DNA from 2 places in the Microbacterium sp. NPDC087868 genome. Region 1 is predicted to be linked to the other one. Evidence: riboswitches for the same ligand, from Rfam matches in the RefSeq annotation. Region 1 holds a riboswitch; the other holds the start of a gene.
What was found. A riboswitch is a leader RNA that binds a small molecule or an ion and turns the genes downstream of it on or off. The one in region 1 is predicted to bind S-adenosylmethionine.

Region 1 (7,660 bases):
CACATCTGGAACCAAGACGATTTCCCGCGGCTTGGCAATCGGGCCGATCTGCACCGCGACGGTATTGCGGAGTTCAGCAATGAATTCGGCCTGCCGTGCAACGAGCTGCTCGTCAGGCGACTCGGCAACCAGGGTCTTGTCCAGCGGTACCACGAAGGCAGTTGCAGCGTGTCCGGTCTTGGAATCCGGGGTGGGGCAGACGCCGGCTTCCACCACGCCGGGGTGGGTGACCAATGCCGATTCGATTTCAATGGTGGAAAGCCGATGGCCGGAAATATTGATCACGTCGTCGGTGCGGCCCAGGATGTAGATATCGCCGTCCTCATCGAAGCGGGCACCGTCGCCAGCCAAGAACCAGCCCTGCTCTACGTATTGTTCCCAGTAGCTGGTGTAGTAGCGCGTCGGGTTGCCCCATACGGTACGGGCCATCGACGGGCCAGTGCGCGTGATGACAATATTGCCCTGCTGGTTGGCCGGCACGCTCAGGCCGCCATCGTCAACAATGTCCACCGAGATGCCCGGCAGCGCGCGTGCGGCGCAGCCTGGCTTGAAATGTCCATCGGTCGGCAGGGGGGAAAGCACGGTCGCGCCGGATTCGGACTGCCACCAGGTGTCAACCATCGGCAGTCCTGCTTCGCTGTCCCGGCCGATCTGCTGGCGGAACCATTTCCATGCCTCGGGATTGACGGCTTCACCCACAGTGCCGCCGATCTTCACCGAGGACAGATCGTATTGAGCGGGGATGCCGTCCGGGAACCAGCCCATCAACGAGCGGACCAAGGTGGGAGCGGTGTAGTAGCTGGTGACCTTGTAGCGTTCAATGACCTCGAAGTGGCGGCCCGGGTGCGGGGCGCTGGGGACGCCCTCGTAGATTACCTGGGTGACGCCATTGGCCAACGGGCCGTAGATCTCGTAGGTATGCGCGGTGACCCAGGCGAGGTCGGCGGTGCACCAGTGCACGTCCTTGGCGCGCTGGGATTCGTCCGGGTTGGCGAACAGCAGGTTGTAGCTGGTGGCCGCCTGCGTCAGGTACCCGCCGGTGGTGTGCACCAAGCCCTTCGGCTGGCCGGTGGTTCCCGAGGTGTACATGATGAACAGCGGTGTTTCCGCATCGAATGCCTGCGCGTGGTGCTCGGTGGACTGGGTATCAACCACCTCATGCCACCAGATGTCGCGGCCTTCGGTCCACGGGATTTCGTCGCCGGTGCGGCGGATAACCAGGACCTTTTCGATTTCGTTCTCGCCGGCAACGGCCGCATCGGCGTTGCCTTTGACCGGAACCGAAGTGCCGCGGCGGAACTGGCCGTCGGTGGTGACCAGGACCTTTGCCTTGGTGTCCTCCACGCGGAACCTCAGCGCTTCGGCGGAGAACCCGCCGAAGACCAGCGAGTGGATGGCGCCGATGCGGGCGCAAGCCAAGGTGATGACAATTGTTTCAATGAGCACCGGCAGGTAAATGACCACGCGGTCGCCCTTCACCACACCCAGGGATTCCAAGGCGTTGGCTGCCTGGGAGACCCGCTCCTGCAAATTCTTGTAGGTGACGGCTACCCGGTCTCCGGGCTCGCCTTCGAAATACAGTGCGACCTTCTGCCCGCGTCCCGCAGCTACATGGCGGTCGGCGCAGTTCACTGCGGCGTTCAGCTTGCCGCCGAGGTACCAAGAAATTTCCGGTCCGCGCTTGGCATCCGGATCGGCCGGAATGATGCGGCTGGTGGTGTGCCACGGGATGTCCCAATCCAAGAGGTTCGCCGCTTCGTCCCAGAATTCCTGGCGTGCTGCCTCTGAAACTTGAGTTGAGGTTGTTGCCAATTCGGTGGTCATCGCAAACTTTCTTTGGTGAGGGGTAGCTTTGTCAGCGGGTACTAGCGGGTACTAGCGGGTATTAGCGGGTCCGGTTTCAGGTCCAGCGCTTGATAGCCCAGCGTTCTGCTATCGACAGCAGGGCATCGGTGATCTTTCCAAAGACGGCCAGCAGCACGATGGTCATGATCAGGCGGTCCAATCGGCCGTTGTTCTGCGAGTCGGTGAGCAAGAAGCCAAGGCCCATTGACGCGCCGAGGAGTTCGGCTGCGACCAGGAAGAGCCAAGCTTGGGCTAGTGCCAAACGCAGGCCGGAGAAGATCGAAGGGACCACTGCGGGCAGCTGGACGGTGCGCAGCAGCTTCAATCCCTTCAACCCGAAGGAGCGGGCTGCTTCGACCAGGTGGGCATCGACATGGCGCAACGCCAAGGCGACGGTGGTAAAGACCGGGAAGAAGGCACCAATGATCACGAGTGTGACCTTGGAATCTTCACCCATTTTCATCCAGAGCACCAGCAGCGGAACCCAAGCCAAGGAAGGGACTGCACGCAGGGCGCTGATGCTCAGTCCCAGAAATGCATCTGCCAATTTGGACAGTCCGACAAGCGCACCCAGCGCCAAGCCCAGCAATGATCCGAAGGCGAAACCGAGAAGAACACGCTGAGTGGAGATGCCGATGTGCTTTCCGAGTTCGCCATCCTGGAAGAGCTCAATGGCAGCAGAAACCACTGAACCCGGAGTTGGCAGTGTCCACGGAGCAACGATTCCGGTAACGGTGACAAATTGCCACACAGCCAGGGTGGTCAGCGGCAAGACCAGCGCAAGCAGCCATTTCGGGGCACGCAGGATCGTTGCGGCCATGCTGGCCTTCTGCTTGGCAGGTGTTTGGCTTCCGCGGGTTCCAGCCACGTTAGAGGGACTCATGGCTGGTTACTCTCCGGAGATCTTTGTTGCGTCTGCCTTGACGGCAAACTGGTCATCGATGAGGGTTTCCAGAGCTTCATCAACGGATTCCTGCTCCGAGACATCGCCGCTAGCGACCAGCGTGGGAGCAATCTTGCTCAGGACTCCAGTGAATTTGGCGTCGGGAACTGCCGGAACGTCCAGATTGGAGCGTTCCTCAATGACGGTGGCAGCAACTCCTGGTTCGAGCCCTGCTACGTCGGCCAGGATTTCTGCGGTTTCCTCGGGATTGTCAGCTGCCCAGCCACGAGCCTTTTCGTAGGCATCGACAACGAGCTGGGCGAGTTCGGGGCTCTGCTCAATGAAGTCTTCGCGAGCGTTCAGCGCACCGTAGGTGTTGAAATCCAAGTTCCGGTAAACCAGTTGCGCGCCGTCTTTTTCGGCAGCGGCCATGATCGGATCCAAACCGCTCCAGGCATCAACCGAGCCGTTGGCCAGGGCGGTACGTCCATCGGCATGCTGGAGGTTCTGCAGCTTGATGTCAGCTTCACTCAAGCCCGCGGATTCCAGCGCCTGCAGCAGGAAGAAGTATGGGTCGGTGCCCTTTGTAGCGGCCACGGTCTTGCCAGCGAGATCTTCAACGGACTCGATTTTCGAGTCCTTATCCACTACCAGGGCCGCCCATTCCGGCTGCGAATACAGTGCGATGGTCTTGATGGGTGCACCGTTCGAACGGTTCAGGAGCGCAGCGGAACCGGCTGTGGAACCAACATCGATTGCGTCGGCGCGAAGAGCTTCATTGGCCTTGTTGGAACCAGCGGACTGGATCCATTCGACATTTACGCCCTGCTCCTTGGCGGCTGCTTCCAACCATCCCTTTTCCTTGAGTACCAGGCTCAGCGGGTTGTAAGTGGCAAAGTCGATGGACAGGGTCTGACCATCCGAGGAGGCTGTAGCGTTTTCGCCAGCACAGCCGGTCAGGGCAACTGCGCCAACGATCAAGGCGGCGGCGGACAATGCAGTGCGGCGGGTGAGACGGTTCAAAAGCATGGAGAATCCTAGAATTGTGCGTGCAAGCGGTGTAGGTGAAAAGGCAAAGGGGACGAATGGTTCGGGACCCACGGCGTGGCCGGGACTAATGGTTGGTTGGGTCGACGCCGAGCAGGCGCAATAGGTGCAGGCGATCTGCAACGAACTTTTCATCGGTATGCCGGCGTGGATGCACAGCTGAGATGGACAGATCCTCGATGACGCCCGCTGCACTATGCCCAGCGCCTCGCCCCAGAACAATCACGCGGTCAGCCAAAGTCAACGCCTCGTCCACATCATGGGTCACCATGAGAACAGTGGTGGGGAACGATGCGTGAATCGAGAGCAGCAGATCCTGCATCTTCAAGCGTGTCAGCGCATCGAGGGCGCCGAAGGGTTCATCAAGAAGCAATACACCCGGGCGCCGAGCCAGCGCGCGAGCCAGCGAAACCCGTTGCGCCATGCCTCCGGAGATCTCGCGTGGGCGCAAGCTGGCTGCATGGCTCAGACCGGTCAGCTCGATCAACTCATCGATCAGCGAGTTGCCGGCGCGCTTATCGGTTTCCGGTGCCAGGCCCAGTGCAATGTTCTGGCGAACCGAGCGCCATGGCAGCAGCCGGGGCTCCTGGAAGGCAACGGCGCATAACTCGTTGATGCCGGTGACCTCGCGGGTGCCGGTGCGGATGGTGCCGGTGGTGGGGTGGTCCAAGCCCGATACTGAACGCAGCAGCGTGGATTTTCCGCAACCGCTGGCTCCAAGAATGGCCACGACTTGACCTGCTGGAATTTGCAGGTTGATATCGGTCAGAACGGTGCGGCTTTCCATCTTGGTGGTGAAGGTTCGCGACACGTTGCTGAACTGCACGTCCAGGGCGCTTGAAGCTGAGGCAACGGGAGCTGCCTCGGGCGCTGCAAAGGAAAGAGTCATGTTCATCTCCATCGTTCCTGGCGGTAGCACCGGCCTGCAGAGCAAAACTCCAAAGGTGGTTGCTGCGGCGTCGTGGAGCCAGATCTCTCGGCCGCTCGGGATGGTTACGTGTCCATTACAACGAGTCGAACGATTTGAACGCAAATCTTGCGTAATATGAAAAAATCTTCGACAACTACGTCACATTGCCCAGAAATTTCGTTATTTATTTTATTGCAGGCCGGTTTGCTCGACATTAAGCAAAACTTTGCAACTCATCTTCGGCAGGACGCGGATTAGGCTGTGAAATTTGAAGATGGGCACTGCCGGCACTGGGACGAAATGTGACTTCGCGGGTTGGAAACGCCGGTTTATTACCGTTACAAATGAATTACGACCCATCCAGAGCGGCTGAGAGATCTGGCTCCACGACGCCGCAGCAACCACCCCAATAGCGGGACGGTGCTACCGCCAGGACCGATGGAAAGAATTGAGAACCCTGATGCCTATTGGTGAATCGCACAATGCCCTCGGACTGGACTTCAACCAGCTCAGTGACCCTTCGCAGGCCACCACAATGGACCTGGACAAGTTTGAAGAACAGCTGCCGACCAGGCAATTGCTGAAAATCACCCCCGGACCAAGTGCGGATGAGCAATACGACCGGCTGGCCGAAATTTTCCGTCCCGTTTTTGCGCAGATCGCCGCGACAGCCAAGGACCGCGACTTGAACCGCGTGCTTCCTTTCGAGCAGGTAGGCCTGCTGAATCGCGAGCGTTTCGGTGCGCTGCGCCTTTCCGTTGCCGACGGGGGCTACGGCGCACGGCTGGTGGATGTCTTCCGTCTGCTCATCGAGCTGTCCGAGGCGGACTCCCACGTAGGCCAGCTGTGGCGTGCGCATATCGCATTCGTCGAGAACGTCTTGGCGCTGGAGGACGAAGAGCTGCGCAAGAAGTGGGTCGCTCGCATCGCTGCTGGGCAGATTATCGGCAACGCCTACACCGAACGCGGTGGCAACGCCCTGGGCACCTTGAACACCAAGGCCAGCACCGTGGACGGGCGCTGGGTGATCGACGGTGAAAAGTACTACTGCACCGGCACCATTTTTGCCGACTGGACCACCGTTGCCGTGGCCCACCCGGAGCTCGCCGGCCGCCAGATCGCCGTGGTCTCCACCCAGCGCAGCGGCGTCAAGATCCTCGACGACTGGGATGGGTTCGGCCAGGGCCTCACCGGAACCGGCACCACCGAATTCCACCAGGTCCCGGTGGATTGCTTCATGCCGCAGCAGACCAATGACTCCGAAGCGGCGATCTTCCAGCTGGTTCTCATGGCCGTGCAGGCGGGCATCGCCCGCGCCGCATTGAACGACCTGCGTCACGCGGTGCAGGCGCGCACCCGCATCTTCACCACCGGAACCGGGGTGCCGGTATACCAGGAACCCCAGGTCCTCCAGCTGGTGGGCGAAGTTTCCGCGGAGTCCTTCGCTGCCGACTCCGTGGTGATCGGCGCGGTACTCGAAGTCGAGGCGGCCCTGGGCGATCCGGGACTGAACGACGAGGAACGCTACGCCGTATGCGAGCTGGCCGCCAACCGCGCGCAAACCGTGGTGCAGCCACTGGCCATCGGCGTGACCAGCAAGCTCTTCGACGGACTGGGAGCCTCGTCCACCAGAAGCGGCTGCAACCTGGACCGGCACTGGCGCAATGCGCGCACCATCGCCACCCATAACCCGGCGATCTACAAGGCGCGCATCGTCGGGGACTACGAGATCAACGGGGTCCAGCCGCAGCGGCTGTCCGTCACCGGCGAAGATTCAACCCAGCGGGCTTGAGGGCCTGCGACGCAAACCAGCAACTTTCCACGATTACCGACCTATGGGGGCAAAGCCATGAGCGAGAACAAGCGCGAGATCCTATTCAACGCATTCGACATGAACTGCGTGGTGCACCAGTCGCCGGGCCTGTGGCGCCATCCGCAGGACAAGGCCTCGACCTACAACACCCTGGGCTACTGGACGCACCTGGCCAAGGTGCTGGAAAAGGGGAAGTTCGACGGACTGTTCCTCGCCGACGTGCTGGGCACCTACGACGTGTACAAGGGCACCAACGTGACCCCGCTGGGCTCCGGCGCGCAGGCACCGGTCAACGACCCGATGATGCTGGTTTCCGCCATGGCCGCTGTGACCGAGAACCTCGGCTTCGGCGTCACCGCAGGTACCGCCTATGAGCACCCGTACGCTTTCGCCCGCCGCTTGGCCACCTTGGACCACCTGACCAACGGCCGCGTGGGCTGGAACGTCGTCACCGGCTACCTGCCATCGGCGGCCCGCAATATGGGCCAGGAAGACCAGATGGAGCACGACGAGCGCTACAACCACGCCGATGAGTACCTCGAGGTGGTCTACAAGCTGCTCGAAGGCTCGTGGGAAGACGACGCGGTGCAGAATGACAAGGCCACCGGCATCTACACCGACCCGGCCAAGGTGCACCCGATCGAGCACGAAGGCAAGTACTTCAAGGTTCCGGGCATCGCCATCACCGAGCCGTCCACCCAGCGCACCCCGGTGATCTACCAGGCCGGCGCCTCCAAGCGCGGCACCGAGTTCGCCGCGTCGAACGCTGAAGCGATCTTCGTCAATTGCCCCACCCGCGACCTGCTGAAGGAAGCGGTCAGCAAGATCCGTGACGCTGCCGAGGCCGCCGGGCGTGGCCGCTACGACATCAAGGTCTTCGCCATGCAGACCATCATCACCGCCGAAACCACCGAACTGGCCCAGGCGAAGTTCCAGGACTACAGCTCCTACGTGGATATCGAGGGGTCGCTGGCACTGCTGTCGGGCTGGACCGGCATCGACATGTCCGTCTACGGCCCCGACGATGTCATCGGCGACGACGTGAAGTCCAACGCCATCCAGTCCTCGGTGGAAACCTTCAAGAAGGCCAGCGGCGATACCGGCAAGCCGTGGACCATCCGCCAGCTGGCCGAATGGATCGGCGTGGGCGGATTCGGCCCGG
Region 2 (7,660 bases), on a different contig from region 1:
CTTTGGAGGCATGGTTCTTCAGTTGCTGGGCCTCGTCCATGATCATGACGTTGAATCCGGCGGCTTCAAAATCCTCATAGGCCAGGCGGAAGATCGTGTAGCTGGTAACTACCAATTGGGCGTCACCGATCTGCGACGCCATGCTTTGGCCGCTCTTTCTAGCTGTTGAAGTGATGCCGGTGACTCTCATCTGCGGCGCAAATCGCTGCGCCTCATTGATCCAGTTGCCCACCACCGAGGTAGGAGCCAGCACCAGGAATTTCTGGGCAGGATCCTCGACGCGCGCTTGTTCAAGGCAAGCCAGCAGCTGGACGGTCTTGCCCAGACCCATATCGTCGGCAAGGACGCCACCGAGATCATGGGTACGCAAGAAGTTGAGCCAGGATAGGCCGTGGCCCTGATACGGGCGCAGTTCAGCGTTGAACGTTTCCGCTAGTTGGACCGGCTGCATTTCTTCACCGCTTTGCAGCGCCTTCATGGTCTGCAGCCACTGGTTGTGCTGGGCTTCGATAATGCCCAGATCCACCAGTTCTTGCCACCAGTCGATGCTCAACTTATGGATGCGGATCGTATCGCCCTGCACCGTGCCCAGCTCCCCGGCCTCTGATATCAGCTGGCGCAGCTGCGTGAAATCTGCACCATCAATCGGGATCACCGTAAGGTCATCGAGGACGAGATACTCATCTTGCTTGGTCAAGGCCTCCAGCAGCAGTGGGAACGGGACCTTGGTCTCGTCCAGGAGCACTTCCACAGACAAGTCGAACCAGTCCCCCGTGCTTTCGCCGGCTTCGACACTGACAGCGGCCGGCGCGTGGCTGATCCGGTACTTCGGCAGCCTGTTCTGCTCTTCAACGACCACATCGGAATGCTCTGCCAATAGCGGCAATGCGTAGACCAAGAAATCGATGGATTCGGAGGTGCTGAAGTCCTTCGGCGGGAAGATTCCTGAAGAGGTCAGTTGCCCCAAGGAAGCCTGCGCGCCGAGCTTGTCCTGCACCGAAGCAGCAATTTCCTTTTCCACGGCATACTGGCGGGGGCCCGCGGAGGCGTACTCCCAGGAATAGCTCACGGTCAGCGGAGTTCGGATGCTCTCCAGGGACAGCTTGAGGCTGGGGCGTGCTGGAACAGGGATGCTGTAGCTGTCATCCTCGCTCTTCAACGGTGCCATCAGGCGCAATCGGTCCAGGTGCTGGCGCTCGAAAAGCTCAACGCCTTCCTGCGGGATGGATTGCGCACCGGATTCAATAAATGTGGCCAGTTCCTTCGTGACCGGTTCAGCGAACCGGGCCAAACCGATTTCCCTGGCCTTCGGCAAGGGGCTGGACGCGTAAGCCAACAAGGTCGGCGGCGTGCCTATGGGCAAGAGGTAGACGTGCTCTTCGCTCGGCCCGCGCAGCTTCCCTTCCATGCTCAGGCCATGTTCACCGCGACGCACATCCACGTGTGCCATGGCTGGTTGCTCGCTGAACTCCACCGGGGCCTTGGCCGTAGAACCACCGTTGACGATCTGCACTCCAGCTTCACGCAGGGCTTCGAACGCATCCAGCAGGTCCTGGCCTGGAAGATCCATCAAGGAGATCCACTCCTTGGGATCCCACGAATGGCGATAAGTATCTTGTTCAACGTGTTCACGCAACCGGTCCAGTTCAACGACCGCACGACGCTGCTTCTTGGAGAACCGCGCATCAAAAGCAACATTGCGCCAGCTGATCCCGGTTTGGATCCAGGGGCTCTTGGTTCCCTGGCGGGCCGGGCGTGCCTGCAAGGTCAGCGCGTCCTCGCCGCCATAACGCGGTTCGCTTACCACTTTCAGGATCAATCCCAGCGGTTCTTCGGCAACCAGCGGCTCATCGGAAATGACTGGAAGCAGACGGTCAAGGGTACGTTCCCACTGCGGCTTGCTATTGCGTTTCCAAGCGTGGGGATCCACCCCGGAGTCGGAGACGAAAAAGCCCTGGTCTTCTTCGGTGGTGACCTCAATGAGCAAGGCGGCGACATCTTCACAAGACTGAACCCCCGGATGCTTGCCGCAGAAGCTGGTGAAGCTGATATTGCCCTCGGTGATTTCCAATTGGGCCATCACCGATTCACGCAGCACCACACCGGAGATGCGGGTAGATCCCGGTTGCATTACCCGGTTGGCGATCTGCACTTTTCCGGAATCACACAGGAATTGGCCCAGGTTGTATTCGGATTCGGTCACCAAGGTCTGGGCCGCAGAAAGTGTCAGCTGGAATTCCATACTCGCCGTTCATTGTTCGTGCAGTGGGCGCCCGAGAGCTAGATTCCATCTTAGCGAGCCGGAAAGCAAGATGCCCGGTGACGAAAAGTTACTTCTGCCCTTTACCCGCGGGCCCTGAAACCGATAGAAATTAATCACTGAATCACGAGTTCCACTCTTTGAGCCCTGGCTGAGTGGACGGCAACCCTCCTGCGTCATTGTGCGGGGTGCCCCAGGTGAAGATTCGACGCATCTTGAACGCCAAGATGCGTAAGCGATGGCGCCCCTTGCGCCAGAAAGGGGATCAATTCCCCATGACTAATGCAGCATCTGCCCCGACCGTATCCGAAGACCGTGCACAGCGCCTGCAGGAAGCAGGCAAAGGCTGGGGCGAACGAATTTCGGCTGCGCCGCAAAGTGCCCAATTGACTTTCACCGTCGAGGGCGAAGGCTTCGATTCGGTAGCCAGCAACATTGTCTCCGGCAAGCACACCTTCCAGGTCGACGAGCCAGCTGCCCTGGGCGGCAGCGACCTGGCCGCAAGCCCCGTGGAATACGCGCTCGGAGCGCTCATCTCCTGCCAGGTTGTGGTCTACCGCTTGTACGCGCAGAACCTCGGCATCCAGGTGGACGACGTGAAGATCCAGGCCAATGGCCACCTCGATGTCCGCGGACTCTTCGGCATCGACCAGACCATCCGCCCCGGCTTCTCGTCGGTGGATCTGGACATCCGGATTGCCGGACCGGAATCAGCTGAACGCTATGAAGAACTGCGCCGCGCAGTGGATGCACACTGCCCGGTGCTGGACCTCTTCGCCAATCCGGTGCCCGTGACAACCGCGGTAAGCATCGCAGAGACCAACTAGAGTTCGCTGAACTAAAAAGCACCGCGGCGGCCCCCGACTTCAGGGGCCGCCGCGGTGCACTTCTAGCTGAAGCCAACTATTGCCCCAGGAAGTTCAGCAGGACTTTGCCGGAGCGAGCCGAATCCTTGGCCGTTTCGAAGGCTTCAAGCGCATCGGCGACCGGGAACTCGTGGGTTACCGCCTCGGAAACCTGCAGTGAACCGTCGGCCAGGGCAGCAAGCACATGGTCGATTTCGTCGTTGAAGCGGAAGGAACCAACCAGTTCCAGCTCGCGGGTAATAGCCAGCGAAATGAGTGCGGGTTGTTCTCCTGAGGGCAGCAACCCGACCATGACCACTCGACCGCCGCGCACGGCACCGCGCACGGCGGAGGCCAACCCGCGGAAGTTGCCGCTGGCCTCGATCACCACGTCCGCGCCCACCTGGGCAAGAGCTTCCTGGTCATCGGCGCGCAAAGTTGAAGTGGCACCGAGTTTCCCGGCGATTTCCAACGGCTTCTCGTGCATGTCCACTGCGATGATTTCTTTGGCTCCGGCACGCTTGAGCACTGCTACAGCGAGAGCTCCGATCGGCCCAGCACCAATAACCAGCGCCTTCTTGCCGGCGACTTCACCGGCGCGCGACACCGCATGCCAAGCAACCGCAGCCGGTTCTGCCAGTGCCGCATCACGCAGTGCTAAGCCAGCAGGCAGCTCACGCAGCATGCGTGATGGCAGGTTCACTTCGCGGGCGAATGCGCCCTCGGTGTGCGGGTAGCGGGCGGCCGAGCCCAGATAGGTGCACCCCGGGGAAAGATTCGGGCGGTCGGCCGGGTAGGGTTCCCCGGTCTCGCCTGGTGTTGCCGGGTGCACGGCGACTTTGGTTCCGGCTGCCGGCCCGCTGCCGTCAGCGGCGGCCTGCATGACGGTCCCGACGATTTCATGCCCGAGAACCATTGGAGCCTTGAGGATCGATTCCCCGGCGGCGCCGTGGCTCCAGTAATGCAAGTCTGATCCGCAGATACCGCCGTAAGCGATGGCAACGCGTGCTTCATCTGCTCGCGGCGCTGCCAGCTCGATTTGTTCAATACGCAAATCATCGGCTGCATGGGCCACGACGGCCAACGTGCTGGTGGCGAGGGAATTAGACGACAACGCTCATGCCTCCGTCGATGAAAATGGTCTGCCCGTTCACGTAGTTCGATCCATCCGAGGCCAACCAGACTGCTGGTCCGGCCAGATCCTCGACAGTTCCCCAACGGGCAGCCGGGGTGCGGCCCAGAATCCAGGAATTGAATTTCTCGTCATCCACCAGATTCTGCGTCATCTCGGTGTGGATGTAGCCCGGTGCGATGCCGTTGATTTGCAGTCCCGAACCAGCCCATTCGGCGGTCATGGCGCGGGTGAGATTGCGCAGGCCTCCCTTGGCCGCACTATAGGCGGAGATGGTGGGGCGGGCCAAGTCGGTTTGCACCGAGCAGATGTTGATGATCTTGCCTTCGCCACGCTGCACCATGGAGCGTGCGACCTCTCGGCCTACCAGGAATGCGCTGGTGAGGTTCGTGTCAATCACACGCTGCCAGTCGGATACTTCCAATTCCAGCATCGGAACGCGGTGTTGGATACCGGCGTTGTTCACCAATATGCGGATGGGGCCGATGGTCTTTTCAATGGCGGCAATGTTCTCGCGCACGGCGGCATCATCGGTGACATCGAAGCAGACGCTATGGATTCTTTCGGCGCCATAGCGGGTGCCGAATTCGGCGACAGTTTCGGCCAAGCGTTGCGCATCGCGGCCGTGCAGGATGATGGTGGCTCCGGCATCGGCCAGGGCACGGGCAAGTTCGCGGCCAATACCGCGGGAGGACCCGGTCACCAGGGCCAGTCGTCCGGTCAGGTCAAAAAGTTGGCTCATGAGTTCCCTCGCATGAAGTGTCGATGGTTCATCGACGGGAACTCACCAGCGGTATGTACCGGCTGCTGTATCCGAAAAAGTAGCCCCGTCGCTTCCCCAAAAACATATCAGATATAAGAGGTGCGAGGGGCCATAAAGTCCGACTTATTTATTTGAAAACTATCCTGCCGGATCTAGCGGGTCTGCGAGTAGAACCAGTTGATGTGCTCTTCGAGCAGCTGGGCCGCCCGTTCGCGCTGGTTCGTCGCGAACGCGTGGTGGATGGCCTTGTGCTGGCGGCGCAGGATGCGCACCACCGGCTGCCAGGCCTCATCGCTGGGCACCGATTCGGAAACATAGTCGCTGATCGAGTTGCGCAGCGATTCCATCATCGATTCCACTACCGCGTTGCCGGCCATGGAGGCCAGGAGCACATGGAACTCGGCATCAATACGGTGGAAGGCCTCGCGCGAGAGCTGCGCGTCGTCCATGCGCATGATCAGCACCGCGGTGCGGTCAATGACCTGCTGGGCATGGATTGGATCGCGCGGCGTCATTTGCGCTGCCCAGGTTTCCAGCAGGATGCGAGATTCGACGATCTCGCGGACGTTGATCCCCTTGGCCGCCAGATGCAGGCGCAATGCCTGCGAAATGCCAGCCGAGGGGTTGGAGATGATCACCGCTCCGGAGTTGGGCCCGGAGCCGGTGGAAGTCTTGATAATGCCCATCACATCAAGGATGCGGATGGCATCGCGGACCGAGGCCCGCGAGATCCCATGCTGCTCCGCGAGCGCACGCTCGCCGGGAAGCTGGTCTCCAACGGAGAGCTTCTCCTTGCGCAGATCCTGTTCAATTGCTTGGAGAACAATCTGGTACGCACGCGGAGCTGGGTTTACTGGCATCGGATCTATTTTAGCCGTTTGAAGCTAAGGCAGCATCCAGGACAGAACCGGGGTGGACTGCAGGTAAACCAAGCAGCACAGCACCAGCAGCATGCCTACGGACCAACCGGCAACCTTCTTGAGGATCACCGACTCCTGGCCTTCCATCTTCACCGAGGTAGCGGCGATGGCCAGGTTCTGCGGGGAGATCAGCTTGCCGACCACGCCGCCGGAGGTGTTGGCGGCAACCAGCAGGTTCGGATCGATGCCGGCATTGATGCCAGCGGTCTGCTGCAGCTTGGCGAACAGCGCGTTGGCCGAGGTGTCCGAGCCGGTCACCGCGGTGCCGATCCAGCCCAGGATTGGCGACAGGAAGGCGAAGAATGCGCCGGTGCCTGCCAGCCAGGTGCCAATGGTGATGGTCTGGCCCGAAAGGTTCATCACGTAAGCCAGGCCGAGGACCGACAGGATGGTCAGCGCGGCGTAGCGCATGTTGTAGACGGTCTTGCCGATTTCGGCAGCACCCTCGGCGAAGGTCATCTTGTACTTGCCGTTGCCGTCGTTCTTCGCGTAGACCAGGGCCACGATCAGGCCGGTGATCAGCAGCAAGGTGCCTGGGGAGGATAGCCACTGGAAGTTGTAGATGGTCGAAGATACCGCTTCGCCATCAGCATTCAGGATCTTGCCGTCCAGTCCTGGCCAGCCGAACTTGATGTCCGTGGTTGCCAGCCATGCAGGAATGTCCACGCCCAGCTTCCACAGCTTGGCCACGCCGAAGATGACGATAACCAGCAGGTACGGGAACAAAGCCATCCAGGTGTTGACCGGGTGCAGCTTGGCATTGGCCTCGTATGGAATTGCGGCGGCTTCAGCAGTCAGCACGCGCTGGCGTGCCTCGTCGGCACCCTTTGGAGTCCAGAAGCGCAGCAGGATCACTGCGGCGGCCAGGCCAACCAGCGCAGCAACGATATCGGTCAGCTCATAGGAGAAGTAGGTCGAGCACAGCCACTGGGCGACACCGAAGGAAATGCCGATGGTCAGCGTTGCCGGCAGGGTCTGGCGCATGCCGCGCCAGCCGTCGAGGATCAGGACCAGGATCGATGGGACGAACAGCGCCAGCAGCGGGGACTGGTGGCCAACGATGGCGCCGATGTCGGCAGCCGGGATGCCGGTCAGGGCACCGGCGGTGGTGATCGGGATCGCCACGGCGCCGAAGGCCACCGGGGCGGTGTTGGCGATCAGCACGGCGCAGGCTGCGCGCAGCGGCGACAGGCCCAATGCCAGCAGCATGGTGGCGGTAATCGCTACCGGTGCGCCGAAGCCTGCCAGCGCTTCAAGCAGGCCGCCGAAGCAGAAAGCAATCAGCACGGCCTGAATGCGCACGTCGCCGCCGCCGATGACGTCGAAGACGCGGCGCAGGTCTTCGAAGCGGCCCGACTTGACGGTGACCTGGTAGAGGAAGATCGCCATGACAACGATCCAGACAATAGGGAAGGCACCGAAGACCATGCCCATCAGTCCGGAGTTCAATGCCAATCCAACCGGCATGTTCCAGCCGAAGATCGCCACGAGGATGGCAACAGCGAGCGAGCCGAGGCCGGCCCAGTGGGCCTTGACCTTGACTACCGCCAGAAGTACGAAGAAGGCTACAAGCGGGATCAGTGCGATGAGCGCTGAAACAGCTATGCTCCCCGCGATCGGATCCGTGGAGGGTGTAAACACGGTGTGGGCGTCCTTACTCGAGATGGTCTGACCATATGTGGTCCGACCACCTAGAGTACAAGGTGAGAGCTATCACAACAAGTCTTGACTATTACGAAG

Region 2: another riboswitch for S-adenosylmethionine. It lies ahead of ACI2JZ_RS16970 (OsmC family protein); the one in region 1 lies ahead of ACI2JZ_RS17625 (acyl-CoA dehydrogenase).

Annotation. Positions count from the first base shown of each region.
Region 1 is NZ_JBJDNO010000007.1:57,465-65,124, forward strand. It holds gene acs (acetate--CoA ligase) at 1-1,824, opposite strand, end outside; gene ACI2JZ_RS17610 (ABC transporter permease) at 1,901-2,665, opposite strand; gene ACI2JZ_RS17615 (aliphatic sulfonate ABC transporter substrate-binding protein) at 2,735-3,757, opposite strand; gene ACI2JZ_RS17620 (ABC transporter ATP-binding protein) at 3,843-4,670, opposite strand; SAM riboswitch class I at 4,670-4,771, opposite strand; SAM riboswitch class I at 5,039-5,130, shown strand; gene ACI2JZ_RS17625 (acyl-CoA dehydrogenase) at 5,146-6,477, shown strand; gene ACI2JZ_RS17630 (LLM class flavin-dependent oxidoreductase) at 6,535-7,660, shown strand, end outside.
Region 2 is NZ_JBJDNO010000005.1:89,997-97,656, reverse strand. It holds gene ACI2JZ_RS16975 (DEAD/DEAH box helicase) at 1-2,242, opposite strand, end outside; SAM riboswitch class IV at 2,383-2,504, shown strand; gene ACI2JZ_RS16970 (OsmC family protein) at 2,536-3,087, shown strand; gene ACI2JZ_RS16965 (L-idonate 5-dehydrogenase) at 3,164-4,219, opposite strand; gene ACI2JZ_RS16960 (SDR family oxidoreductase) at 4,209-4,979, opposite strand; gene ACI2JZ_RS16955 (FCD domain-containing protein) at 5,153-5,860, opposite strand; gene ACI2JZ_RS16950 (L-lactate permease) at 5,885-7,561, opposite strand.